3 regions of the Bacillus cihuensis genome follow, and region 1 is predicted to be linked to each of the others. Evidence: riboswitches for the same ligand, from Rfam matches in the RefSeq annotation. Region 1 holds a riboswitch; each other region holds the start of a gene.

Evidence for each region. Region 1 has a riboswitch for S-adenosylmethionine ahead of V179_RS30225 (YezD family protein). Riboswitches for the same ligand answer to the same signal wherever they lie in the genome.
Region 2: another riboswitch for S-adenosylmethionine. It lies ahead of V179_RS0102635 (methionine ABC transporter ATP-binding protein); the one in region 1 lies ahead of V179_RS30225 (YezD family protein).
Region 3: another riboswitch for S-adenosylmethionine. It lies ahead of V179_RS32530 (methionine ABC transporter ATP-binding protein); the one in region 1 lies ahead of V179_RS30225 (YezD family protein).

The regions. Positions count from the first base shown of each region.
Region 1 is NZ_KI632497.1:406,998-411,750, forward strand. Features, by position in the region: gene V179_RS0120160 (S66 peptidase family protein) at 261-1,184, opposite strand; partial or broken gene V179_RS32645 (hypothetical protein) at 1,484-2,082, opposite strand; gene V179_RS30225 (YezD family protein) at 2,265-2,441, opposite strand; SAM riboswitch class I at 2,523-2,623, opposite strand; gene V179_RS28430 (amino acid ABC transporter ATP-binding protein) at 2,944-3,717, opposite strand; gene V179_RS0120185 (amino acid ABC transporter permease) at 3,714-4,424, opposite strand; gene V179_RS0120190 (amino acid ABC transporter permease) at 4,444-4,753, opposite strand, start outside.
Region 2 is NZ_AYSD01000010.1:597,080-601,832, forward strand. Features, by position in the region: gene V179_RS0102625 (pyridoxal phosphate-dependent aminotransferase) at 1-1,014, opposite strand, end outside; gene V179_RS0102630 (carbon-nitrogen family hydrolase) at 1,096-1,878, shown strand; SAM riboswitch class I at 2,040-2,146, shown strand; gene V179_RS0102635 (methionine ABC transporter ATP-binding protein) at 2,259-3,272, shown strand; gene V179_RS0102640 (methionine ABC transporter permease) at 3,262-3,933, shown strand; gene V179_RS0102645 (MetQ/NlpA family ABC transporter substrate-binding protein) at 4,109-4,753, shown strand, end outside.
Region 3 is NZ_KI632495.1:2,365,964-2,370,716, reverse strand. Features, by position in the region: gene V179_RS0117100 (DUF2935 domain-containing protein) at 388-1,257, shown strand; SAM riboswitch class I at 1,924-2,035, shown strand; partial or broken gene V179_RS32530 (methionine ABC transporter ATP-binding protein) at 2,165-2,687, shown strand; gene V179_RS32525 (NIL domain-containing protein) at 2,765-3,184, shown strand; gene V179_RS0117090 (methionine ABC transporter permease) at 3,198-3,848, shown strand; gene V179_RS0117085 (MetQ/NlpA family ABC transporter substrate-binding protein) at 3,864-4,727, shown strand.

The DNA of each region.
Region 1 (4,753 bases):
ATCACATCCATCATACTTAGTGTATCAACTGCTATCATGTACTTTTGATAACAAAATCTTTTTTATTTCCTGGAAAATGTACTCGGAATTTGTCAGTTGTATTTAAACACCCAGGAGATTCAATGCTCTCTACGCCATCTCCTTAAACAACCTCTTTTGACGTCCATCTTTACATCTTATACTTCCATTATCACAGCTTGTTTCATAAAATTTGTCTCAGTTGTTCAACACTAACTTTTTACCTTCTAGCTTCACTCCTATCATTTAACACCACTTTCAATAATTACTTTACGATTACTGGCATCGAGTTTTGAAAACGTTCCTAATGGAATGGCCACATGTGGGGTACAATGACCAATCTGAAAACCTGATACCGCTGGTTTATTAGCAAGTTTCATGTAGTGCTGTAAAACTTCAGCTAAAGTAAGCGAGAGGGAGTGTGATGGCTCACATTCTTTAAAGTTACCTACTAATATTCCAGTTGCATCAGATAATTTACCGCACATGTACAACTGGTTCAACATTCTGTCTACCGAACGAGGCTCTTCGTGAATATCTTCGATGAATAACAGTTTATCTTTTGTATCTATTTCAAATTCCGTCCCAAGCGTACTAACTAACAGTGATAGGTTTCCACCGATTAACAGTCCACTTGCTTCACCTGGAATTTCTGTTACAAGTGGCGAGATTGTTTCATCATATACAAATGACTGTGAATCAAACAATTGCATGAATCGTGATTTGGTTAAAGGATCGATTGAATCACCACCTAAATCTGAACTTAGCATCGGACCATGAAATGTGACAAGTCCTGCTTTTTGAATAAATGCGTTATGCAAAAAAGTAAGGTCACTGTATCCCCAAAAAATTTTGGGGTTATTTTTTACGATTTCATAATCGATTTGAGTAGCAATACGCGGCGTCCCATATCCTCCACGTGCTGAAAAGATGGCTTTTACACTTGGATCTAAAAACATACTATGCACATCTTCCACTCTTTCTTCATCACTACCTGCTAAATAACCATACTGGCATTCTATGTTTTTTCCAAGCTTATAATGTAAACCTAGCTCTGTAAAAAAAGAAAGAGCTTGTTTAACTTTTTCTTGATCAGGCGGACTCGCTGGTGCAATGACTCCTACTGTATCCCCTTTTTGAAGGCGTGCCGGTTTTATCATGTTCATGCTAACCCTCCTTCACATTCTTCTATTTCTATACGTATTACACAATTACTCTTTGTATGAAGAAAAAGGGATCGAAGCTTTTTTAACTTTAGTTCTGTCATCAAATTACCTGAAAACTATTATGTGAAACTTCAATCAGTAGGGGTATTACAGCCTGTTAAATCGCGATAAAGTGATATATAAGTTAGAACAGAGAGAAAATTACAGATTTCGTAAGTGATAAGTTTTTTTTAGAACAAACAAAAAACCTAATAAACATAATGTCTATTAGGCTAAGATAAACTAAACGGTTCTATAATTTAAAGTTGCTCCATACGATCGTTCCTTTTCCATTTCATAACAGGTGCATCCTTACCACTCAATTCAGCTTTATTATCCCAATCGTCTTTTTCAGATCCATCAGCAGGAACCTGACCTGCATCATCAATGAGCCATTTTTTTCTCTTCTCATCAAATTTCAAGCTAAATGTGCGAATCTCTTTATAAGACATATCTTCATACCCATTGAGACCACGGATTTTCAACTTCGTATTATTAGCGACAAAGGCTTCGACATCTGCGGTCCATTTATCATGGATTTGATTGATATCTAGATCGTCTAGTTCACGACCGTTTCCAAATACCGCATTTGAATTTCATCTACATATTCTTCTAATTCAGCAAATTCTGATTCAATGTTATTAATCACAAGATCTTTTATAACCGAGTCCTTAACATTGGTTAAATGCTTTGCCTCGAAGCCATTAGTATGATAAACGACAAAATCTTTATTAAAGATTTCTACTGCGGAAATAATATCCTTTTGAATCCGCTTGTCATTTTGGACCAGCTTCTCATCATCAATAATTAAGCTTACCTGATTACTTCCTCCCCATACATCTACTTTTCTTGTCTCCAAAAAGTGCCTAGCTTATTTTTTACAGTTACATCGACCGAAACGATTACGTATCAATTTACAGTTCGCCTTTTTTCACTAAACCTTTTAAGAATGATGGCTAATTTACTAATCTAATGCTTGTGACGTTTTAGCATGTAAGAAAAAGAGCATGACAAGATGCTCAAACCTAGCTTGTTGAAGACTCAGATCCTTCCTTGTTCTCTAACTTTTTGATTTTTCAAGATTGGAAATCTTTTCTTATCCGTCACATCAATTTGGGTAATTTCACCTTCATGAACGGTAATGTTCAAAGAACCAAACTCAAGATTCTTGAGACTGGATACAATATACTTTAATTTTATCTCATCAATGCTTCCCATTCGAATCCCTCCAAATTTTTAGATATAAAAAAAACCTTCCTTAAAATAAGAAGAGGTTAAGCAACAGAACTGTACTTACTCTTCTTATCTATCAAGCATTCGCTCGCTGGAATTGGCACAGTACTACAAAGTCTGCTGCCGAGGTATCTTAGGGCCAGTCCCTCCACCTCTCTTGATAAGAAAATTGATTATGAGTTTTAGTGTAAATTCGCAAATAATATTTGTCAATTACTTTTCTGACTTATCAGGGTTGTTAAGTATGAATTATAGACGTCGTTTTCATTATCTATTTAATCACCACTTCGACTTGAGCCGAGAAGTTCAAGGTGCGATCGTCTCAAGCCTATCGCGTATACAGTAATATGTGAGAACCTGACATGCACAAGATGTGCTGACTTATGTTTTGCGCACAGACCTTTCGCGATCTTAACAGAAGGTTTTTCATGAACTTTGATGCAATTGGCAAGCTATTTTACCGGGCTTTTTGAATAACCTCTTATAGTTAAATGACGCTTGATAAATTTGATTCAAGAATTCCTGCTTCTCGGTTTATTCTCTTAAAGAATCTCTTCGTTCTTTCTTCTTTTGGATTATTAAAAATAACCGTTGGCGTTCCTTCTTCGACAATTTCACCTTGATCCATAAACACAATATAATCTGAGACGTCTTTAGCAAAACTCACTTCATGTGTCACAATAATCATCGTAATTCCTTCCTCCGCAATCCGCTTAATTACCTCTAGCACCTCTCCGACAAGTTCTGGATCAAGAGCGGATGTTGGTTCATCAAGTAAGATCACTTCTGGATTTAACGCAAGAGCTCTTGCAATACCAACCCGCTGTTGCTGCCCTCCGGAGAGCTGAACTGGATAAGCGTTTGCTTTTTCAGTTAACCCAACTTTCTCTAGCACTTCCATTGCCAATTTCCTTGCTGTTTCTTTTGAGTTTTTCTGAACCACGATCAATCCTTCCATCACATTTTCCATAACAGTTTTATGTCTAAATAAGTTATATTGTTGAAATACCATGGCTGTTTTTTTCCGAAGCGTAAGAATTTCTTTTTTACTTCCCTTTTGACTGCTCACCGTAATGTCATCAATCATTACCTCTCCCTCAGTAGGTCTTTCTAAAAAATTGATGCAACGAAGTAATGTTGTCTTTCCAGAACCGCTTGGGCCAAGTATCGAAACGACTTCTCCTTTTTTTACTGTAAGATCAATTCCTTTTAACACTGGTTGATTACCGAATGACTTTTGGATATTCCGAAGCTGAATCATATTACACCTCCTCGATTATAAACGGTAACTCTTTTTTCCAATAACGCAGTTACCTTTTCTGATATGATCGTTAAGCCCCAATAGATTAAAGCCGCGGCTATATATGCTTCTAGAAATTTCAAGTTATTTGAAGCCACAATATTTGCAGCACCCGTTAATTCTTTTTGCGACACGATAAAAGCAATGGAGGATGTATGCAAAAACCCGATAAAGATATTACATAAATTAGGAAGCGAAATTGCAATGGCTTGAGGGAATACAATTCGTCTCATCGCTTGAAAATTTGTCATTCCAATTGATTCAGCCGCTTCCAACTGACCCTGGTCAACCGCCAATATACCTGCTCGAATAATTTCTGACATATAAGCGCCAGCTGTTAGAGATAGGGCCATTAAGACAAATAACAGAATTGGAATCGATGTGGATTGAAAGGTCCACCGAAAGGTTACAGCCAGTTTGTCAATAAGAAGGGGGAAGCCCAAATAGATTAACATAATATGCATCAACGCCGGCGTCCCTCTTAAAAAAGAAACATAGAAATTGGCTAAACGGTACAATCCTTTTACTTTCCGAATCCTGATTATCGTAATTCCAATCCCAATTAGAAAACCAATAATTAATGGCACCAGTGTAATGATTATCGTTAATGGCAGTGCTTTGAATATTTCAATCAATGCCATAAAAATAAATGGAATATCAATTTGCATAAATTTCAGATCTCCTCTATCATTTCTCTGCCGATAAGCTTCCTTCAAACCTTTGCAGCTTTTTCTCAGACAGCGAAAATCCTTTTTCCAAACATATAACAACTCCGTAATAGATCATCGACAATGTCAAATATATTTCTAATGCGTGTAAAGAAGAAGCAATGAGCGTATTTCCTCTTCCTACCATATCCATCACACCAATTGTAAAAGCAAGCGAGGTGTCTTTTAAAGAGCCTATCACTGAATTTGCGAAATTTGGAAATGCGATAACCAATGCCTGAGGCAAGATAACCCGCACCATCATTTGCTTTTCATTCATGCCAATGGAA
Region 2 (4,753 bases), on a different contig from region 1:
GGCGAATGTTTCACTAGTAAACCCACTAGGCACCGGCAACCAAGCGAAAAACGATCCAGTTGGTGCTTCAACTTTCCAGCCAATATTTTGGCATGCCGTAATAAAGGCATTTCGACGTTGTTCATAACGGTTGACGAGTTCTCCAACACATTGCTGATCATCTGTTAGCGCTGCAACTGCGGCCTTTTGCACAGCTGGAAAAAGACTGCAGTATAAATGATCTTGGATAAGGTTTAGAGCTTCGATAATTTTGGCATTACCAACCGCAAAGCCGACGCGCCAGCCGGCCATATTATAGGTTTTAGATAATGTATACATTTCTATGCCGACGTCTTTTGCACCATTGACCTCAAGAAAGCTTACTGGTTTTTTTCCATCAAATCCAATTGCGCCATAGGCAAAATCATGCAAAATCGTGATTGAATGTTTTTTTGCAAAAGCAACTGTTTCTTCGAAGAAAGTCCGATCTACTGTAGCCCCAGTCGGATTGTTCGGATAGTTAAGATACATTAATTTTGCTGATTCTTTTTGTTTTTGCGGAATGGCGTTGAAATCAGGTAAAAATTGATTTTCAGCTTTAAGTGGGAATGTTTTATATTCGACATTCGCTAACACTGCACCTGATAAATAATCCGGGTATCCTGGATCAGGCAATAACATTAGTTCGCCTTCATTTAACAAGCACATTGGCAGCTCAACTAGACCTGTTTTCGTCCCAAATAAAATAGCTATTTCAGTCTCTGGGTCGATAGCTACTCCATATTGTTTCAAATAAAATTCGCTAGCAGCTTCCTTCAGTTCTTTAAGTCCTCTAAACGGGGAGTATTTATGAGTTAGTGGATCCTCTGCCGCAGTTTGGAGAGCTTTGATGATGTGTGGTGGTGTCGGCTGATCTGGGTTACCTTGCCCTAAATTAATAACATCCCGTCCTTCTGCAACTGCCTTGCCTACCTTTTCAACTAGGTTTGCAAAAAATTGTACTGGTAATTTTTTTAAGCGCTCTGAATATTCCATGTGAACCACCTTTTATGTAAGAGTTGCTATTTAATCTAAAATTTTATAATATTTAGATAAAAAAGTCTAGAGGTGTCAAAAATGAAGATTGCTTGTGTACAAATGGATATCGCTTTTGGGGAGCCAGATCAAAATTATACAGCGATTGAGAAATACATTGAAGAAGCGGCAAAAGCACAAGCGGATGTCATTGTCTTTCCGGAAATGTGGAATACAGGCTACGCTCTTGATCAACTCGACAGACTGGCTGATCGAGAGGGAAGCATAACAAGAAAGCTACTGTCTCAACTGGCCAAAAAACATCAAGTGAACATTGTCGGTGGTTCAGTAGCAACAAAAAGAGGAGACAAATACTTTAATACGATGTATATCGTGGATAGAACTGGAAAAATTGTCGCGGCCTACGATAAAGCTCATTTATTCAAGTTAATGGATGAGCATGTATATTTAAACGAAGGACAAAGTATGAATGTATTTGAAATGAATGGCATTACATGTGGCGGGGTCATCTGTTATGATTTGCGGTTTCCAGAATGGATTCGGACACATGCATTAAATGGAGCCAAGATTATGTTTATCCCGGCTCAGTGGCCAAAGCAACGTATTGACCATTGGCAATTATTATTGCAAGCTAGGGCGATTGAAAACCAGTGTTTTATCGTGGCTGTCAACCGTGTCGGTAATGACCCAAATAATGAATTCAATGGTCATTCCATGGTCATTGCACCTTGGGGTGAGCTACTAATTAGCAATCAAACAGAGGAAGGGATCTTGTACGCGGACCTTGAGTTAGAGGAAGTCGATCAGGTGCGGAAGACGATTCCCGTTTTTAAAGACAGGCGGACGGATTTATACGAATTATAAGGGGAAAAATTAGTACTCTGCTAGAGTAGTAGAGTTTATCACGCTTTAACGGGCCGTTCCCCCTACTGAATGAAGTTTCCCTTTTTAGTTAGTTTTTTTAAAAGATTGACAATAATAGGATAGTTTTATAATATATTAATTACATTAAATTTAATTTAAGATACTTATCCAGAGCGACTGAGGGACTAGGCCCTATGACGTCCGGCAACCCCCAATAATTGGGAAGGTGCCAATCCTGCAGAATGATCTTCATTCTGAAAGATAAGTCGAGATTCTTTCGTATTTCGATGCTCCTTTCAGTTGAAGGGAGCATTTTTCGTAGGATGAAAAGTCTATATATTTTAAATGACTTGTCAATTTGGAGAAATGTGAGGAATTGTATGATTAAAATTCGTAATCTTTCAAAGATTTATAAAACGAAAAAAGGATTAGTTAAGGGAGTAGATGACGTCTCTCTAACGATTCAAAAAGGCGAAATTTATGGAATTGTTGGATATTCTGGAGCAGGAAAAAGTTCATTGCTGCGTTGCATTAATTTGTTAGAGCGACCTACTTCAGGTCAAATTAAAGTGGATGGAACCGATCTTACATCTTTAAAAGGTGAGGATTTACGCTTAGCAAGGTTGAAAATCGGTATGATTTTCCAACATTTTTATTTGATTAGTCAAAAGACTGTATTTGATAATATTGCTTTTTCTTTAAAAGCTGCCAATGTACCAGCAAATCGAATAAAAGGGCGAGTAGAAGAATTGCTCGAAATGGTAGGTCTTGCTGATAAAAAAGACGTATATCCTTCGCAATTAAGTGGCGGTCAAAAACAAAGAGTTGGAATTGCACGGGCTCTTGCTAATAACCCAAAGGTGCTTTTATGTGATGAGGCCACATCAGCACTAGATCCGACTACTACAAAGTCCATATTGAGTTTATTGAAGAAAATTAACAAAGAGCTTCATATTACAATTGTTTTAATTACGCATGAAATGAATGTTGTAAAGGAAATTTGTAATCGAATGGCTATTATGCAATCAGGTAAGGTTATTGAAGAAGGGGCGGTATATGATATTTTTGCTAACCCACAGACGGAACTTACCAATGAGTTTATTGAAAGTGTTGTATCTTTTGAAATCCCAGAAGTGATTTTGAATGGATGCACTGGACCGATTGTCAAAGTGATCTTTAAAGGGAAGATTGCTTCTGAAGGAATTATTTCCGATATGCTTCAGCAGTTTAACGTTAGTGGTAATTTTCTGCACGGTTCTATTGAATATATTCAGGAAATACCACTTGGCATCTTTATTATGGAATTAAAAGGTGAAAAGGAAGAAATAGAGGGCTCACTCCAGTTTATTGAAGGTCGGGCTGCACAAGTAGAGGTGATACGCGGTGGGCTTTGATTATCATCATTTCATAGAACTTATCCCAGATATAAATCTAGCATTTATGCAAACAGTTTATATGATTACAATTTCGTTAATCGTTGCTGTTCTGATCGGTCTGCCGATTGGAATATTATTATTTGTGACGGACAAAGGTTTATTTTTAGAAAATCGCTGGTTCAAAAATGGTTTAGGATTTGTAGTGAATTTAGTCCGTTCGATTCCGTTTATCATTTTATTAGTTGCACTACTTCCACTAACGGACTGGATCGTAGGATCAACAATTGGACCTACTGCAGCAAGCGTATCTTTATCGGTGGCCGCGATTCCGTTTTTTGCTCGAATTGTCGAGACAGCATTGCGTGAGATTGATAAAGGTGTCATTGAGGCAGCTATTGCTGCTGGTGCAACACCATGGATGATCGTTAAAGATGTACTACTGCTAGAAGCCAAGTCAGGCATTATCTCAGGTGTCACGTTAACGCTCGTCAGTTTAATTGGATTTTCGGCTATGGCTGGTACTGTTGGCGGCGGTGGAATCGGTGATTTAGCTATCCGTTTTGGTTATTATCGCTATGACAACACGATTATGATTGCAACAGTAGTTATTTTAATTATTTTAGTTCAGATTATTCAACTTGCTGGTGATTTCATCGCTAAAGTTGTAGATAAAAGATAAAGTGAAACTTCAATCAGTAGGGGTTTTCTTCATCCCCTACTAATTGTTAGTTGAACCAATCGGGCTTTTACGGGCAGTTATCCCCCACCTACGCTTCTTCGATTCCTCCAAGCCTTGAGTGGGGGTGTTACTGCCCGTTAATGCGGGATAAAGAAACAGAAAGAGGGAGACAATTATGAAAAAATGGTTAACAGCATTAATTTTAGTAGCCGTTATAACGGTTTTAGCTGCATGTGGCAATACTAATAGCGAGAAAAGCAGTAACAAAGGGACAAGTTCAGAATCAAAAGAAATTAAATTTGGTGCTACAGCAGGTCCTTATAGTGACATGGTAACGAAAGCGATTATTCCTGGATTAGAAGAAAAAGGATACAAGGTGACAGTCATAGAATTTAGTGATTACATCCAACCGAACAAAGCTTTGGACAATGGCGATATTCAAGCAAACTTGTTCCAAAATACAATATATCTCGAAAACTTCGCGAAAGAAAACAAAATGGACTTAACAGCATTACTCGCTGTACCTACAGCGCCAATGGGGATTTTTTCAAACACATATAAATCTATAGATGAAGTAAAAGACGGGGCAACAGTTACACTTCCTAATGACCCAGTCAATGCGGCTCGTGCTCTTAATACGCTTCAAGATGAAGGATTAATTGTAATTGATAAAAATACTGATCCATTAAAAGCATCAGAAAAAGACATTACGGAAAATAAGAAAAACTTGAAGTTTCAACCACTTGAATCTGGGCAACTTCCCCGTTCAGTGGAAAGTGCAGACTTAGCGGCTGTACCTGGAAACTTCGCGTTAGCTGCC
Region 3 (4,753 bases), on a different contig from region 1:
AAATGGGATTAATCCTAGATATTTAATTGTTACTGTTAATTCGTCATTTATTTCCATTTAAATAACCAATATTCTCTTTCATAAAATATATTGGTGGTTTTATTCTTAAGCTAACTATCACCTTTAAGAGGTAGCGTCAGGAATTGACAATTTACAGCGTTAAGGAAAAAATAATATAAAAAAGTCCAATTTCTTAATTTAATGCTGAGAAATTGGACTATTTTTCGTTACTCAAGAAAAGCGCCCGATTTTTGAAGTTCGTACAACAATAATTTTTATCTGAATTGCCCACAAGATAACATAATAAAAAAGTTTACAAATAAAGATGTATTGTATGTGTGTTTTTCAAAGGAGGGTGAAACAGTGGTTAACCAAGGACATCATGACATGGAATCAAAAAACCAAATGTTAATTGCTCCTGAAACTTTTGCTGCACCACCTGAATCATTAACGGAACAACTATTTATTGAGCGATCATTAGTTGAGAACAAATTTTGGTTACGAATTATGAAAGAGCATTCCTATTTTTTGGGTGAAGGGTTTAGCCGGCATGACAAGCATCTTATCCAGCAAACAGATCGTTTCTACCATTATTTTGAAGAACAGGAAAAAAGAGCGTATCAAACCCCCAATAATGTAACTGCAGTCCGTAAGTTAAATGAAGATTCAATACAGCTTGTTTTAGGATTACGGAATTTTAAACGAAATTTGCTCATCCTTATAATCAATTGTAAAGTCATGGGCTTTAACTTCCCTCTCCTTGTTGATCATACAGCACGTGAGGCTGAATATTTTATGAGGACGTTAAAAAAATTTAATGAAGGGATTTTGGACCCTATCCAGGATGCGATTATCAAGGAAAATGTATTTTGGCTAAAAATTATGATGGAGCATTCGCGATTTATCGCATCGCTGCTTGATCAATCGGAACGGAATTTAGTGAAAACCGCTTTAAAATTTGGGGATGATTTTGAAGTCCTTCTCAACCAGGCAAGGGATGTTGAATCGATGCTATATAAGAAACAACCGACCTATCCCATCATTGGAAAGCTTAATAAGGATAGTGAGAACGCAACACATGAGCTTAGGGATTTTAAACAGGCAGGGTTAGATTTCATAAAGACCTGTCAAATCAGAAATGTCATCGACCCGTTGCTGGCTGACCATGTAGTAAGAGAAGCAGATCATTTCCTTCAAATGGTCCATGTTTTAGAGGAGAGGTTAAGAGTAAAGCAACAGGAAGAAATGATGATGTAAGAGAGAAGAAGAGACTTATTCTGTAATATTAAAGCTAAGTGGTGGTAATTGAGGTTTTTAAAACCAATATCTTGTCCATAAGGGGACCTCAAAATAATGTCTTTACTATATATTCCATATAAATTGAATTACCCTTTTTCACTACCTCAATACACAATAAGTCTTACTCCATTAAACGTTGATGTAACAATAAAAAGGCAGACCAACTCGCCATGCGAATTAGTCTGCTAGTTAAGATTCTAATTATACGTTTCCTCTCCCTTATCGGAACCCGTTAATTTAATTACCCTATTTTTATAAACGATCGACAAGAGGTGGAGTAAGACGATTAGCGTTTGAATACATTAATTGTCTTGCTTTGTTGTTCTGCAGCAGGTGGGTTTTTGTTTACATAACCGATATTTTGAATTGGATTAGATAGGAGAAAACTGAATGAATGTTTCCGTCTTTATCCAACTGTTATTTTAAAGCTACACTAACACAAATATATCCAAAAAATGTCTGTATTCAAATAATAGCTATAGATGAACGGTTGTAGTAAATGTGGGTTTGCCCTTTTTATTATGGGTCAACATCATAGTTATAATAAATCTATTTTTTAGAATTTAATTGACATTTTAAATATTAAGTTATATATTTAAAAAAATAAAATAATATATGGATACATTCTTATCAAGAGATGTGGAGGGACTTGGCCCTATGATACCTCGGCAACAGGTTTTTACTTTTGTAAAAATACTGTGCTAATTCCAACGAACGTAAGTTTGAAAGATAAGAAGAAGCCTTTACTAGATAATTAATAGAAGTGTATTCTTTTGTATTTGTCTAAGTAAGCCTCTTCTGTCTAATGATGGAAGAGGCTTTTTCGTGTTACAGCTTTGAAAAGAAACAACATGGGGGAGAGTAGATGATTGAATTTCAAAATGTAAAAAAGATGTATGAATCAAAGAAACAAACCGTTGAAGCTTTGAAAGGGATCGATTTAGTCGTTGAAAAAGGCGATATTTTCGGTGTTGTCGGCTATAGTGGCGCCGGAAAAAGTACGTTAATCCGGTTGGTCAATTTACTCGAGCGTCCGTCAGAAGGACAGGTATTGGTGAATGGCAAAGCGTTGACTTCGTTAAAGCCGAAAGATTTACGAACAGAGAAAAAGAAAATTGGGATGATTTTTCAACATTTTAATTTGCTTAACTCGAAGACGGTTTTTGATAATGTAGCGATGCCGCTCATCTTATCGGGTACACCTGCAAAAGAAATTCATACACGAGTTAATGAATTATTGGAATTTGTTGGTCTTTTGGGGAAGGCGAAAAATTATCCAGAGCAATTGTCTGGTGGTCAAAAGCAGCGAATCGGCATTGCACGTGCTCTAGCAACGAATCCTTCGATTCTGTTATGCGATGAAGCCACATCGGCGCTCGATCCACAAACGACAAGTGCTGTTTTACAGCTATTAAAGAAAGTAAACAGGGAATATAATATCACCATCTTGCTAATTACCCATGAAATGTCGGTCATTCGCGAAATTTGTAATAAGGTGGCGGTTATGGAAGGTGGGCGGATTGTTGAGCAAGGTTCTGTGTTTGACGTATTTGCCAAGCCGCAAACAGAGATTGCTCAAAACTTTGTCCGAACAGTAATTCATGACGAAATTCCGCAAAGCTATATAAGCCAGGCGGAAGGGAATCCGATTATCTGGAAAATTAATTTTATTGGAGCCAATTCAGGTAAGCCTTTATTATCAACAGTTGCTAAACGATTTGATGTTGATTTAAATGTTTTATCAGCAAATATTTCGGAAATACAGGAAACGCCTTTTGGTAATTTAATTATTGAAGTGACAGGCGAAAAAAGCGAGATTAGGAAAGCATTTGACTATATTCAAGCTGAAAATATTCTTGTGCAGGAGGTGAGGATACATGAGTAACACATTGTGGGGTATGGAAATTACTGCTGATCAGCTGTTAACTGGTTTTGGCGATACGCTTTATATGGTTGCCTTATCACTATTATTTTCAGTTGTGATTGGACTTCCACTGGGAATCTTACTAGTTATTACTAGGAATGGTCACATTTTAGAGAATAAGTGGGTATTTAACGTATTAAACCCAGTTATTAATATTTTACGGTCTGTCCCGTTCATTATTTTACTAGTTGCACTGATTCCATTTACTAGATTCGTAGTCGGTACAGCAATTGGCACAAATGCAGCGATTGTTCCCTTGATTTTTTATGCGGCGCCTTATATTGCACGACTTGTGGAAAATTCACTTTTGGAAGTAGACAAAGGAATTATTGAAGCTGCGGAAGCTATGGGAGCGACGACATGGCAAATTATTTTTCGCTTTTTAATTCCGGAAGGACTTAGCTCATTAGTACTTACGTTTACAACAGCTACAATCGGACTTGTCGGCGCTTCAGCGATGGCCGGTGCGGTTGGTGCAGGTGGAGTTGGTGACCTTGCTTTAAGTTATGGGTATCAACGCTTCGATACGATGACGATGATTGTCACGGTTGCAGCACTAGTGGTAATTGTTCAATTACTGCAATCAACTGGAAATATCGTTTCAAAAAAAATCAGAAGAAGATAATTGGAGGAATAAAAAATGAAGAAATTATTAATTGCAGTCTTAGTACTGGCACTTGCTGTGTTGACGGCATGTGGAAAAACTGATGAAAAAGGCAGTGCAGAGGGTGAAAAAACGGTGAAGGTCGGCGTTAGTAGCGGGGATACAAGAATATGGGATTATATTGTTGGCATTGCTAAAGATGAAGGGCTAAATATCGAGCTCGTTAAGTTTAATGATTATATCCAACCGAATCTTGCATTAGCTGAAGGGGAGATCGATGCAAATTCCTTTCAAACGATTTCTTATTTTGACGAGTTTATTAATAAGCAAAAGTTGGATTTAGAAGCAATTGGTTCGACGGTTATTGCGCCAATGGCGTTGTATTCAAAAAAATATGAAAAACTTGAAGAGCTACCAGAAGGAGCAACGATTGCTGTACCTAATGAAGGAACGAATTTTGGACGTGCCTTGTTACTATTGCAAGAGGCGGGCCTGATTACGTTAGTTGAGGATTTTGATGGAAATGGAGCATTAAATAAAATTGCAACCAATCCGAAGAATTTGAAGTTTGAAGCAGTGGCTGCTGGAAATACTCCGCGTTTCTTAGATGATGTGGATGCGTCCGTTATTAATAACAACTTTGCTATGGAAGCAGGTCTGAAATTAGATGAATCCTTATTCCATGAAAGTGCCACAGCGAAACCATACATTAATATTATTGCAGTGAAAAAAGGGAATGCAGACCGTCCGGAACTACAGAAGTTAGTTGAACTTTATCAATCGGAAAAAGTGGAACAATTTATCAACGATACATTTAAAGGAAGCTCAATCCCGGCCTATGTTTCGGTAGACGAGTTGGTCAATTATAAAGATGCATGGACGAAACCTGCTACTAAATAAACTAGTACATTGATACTAAAGCCGAA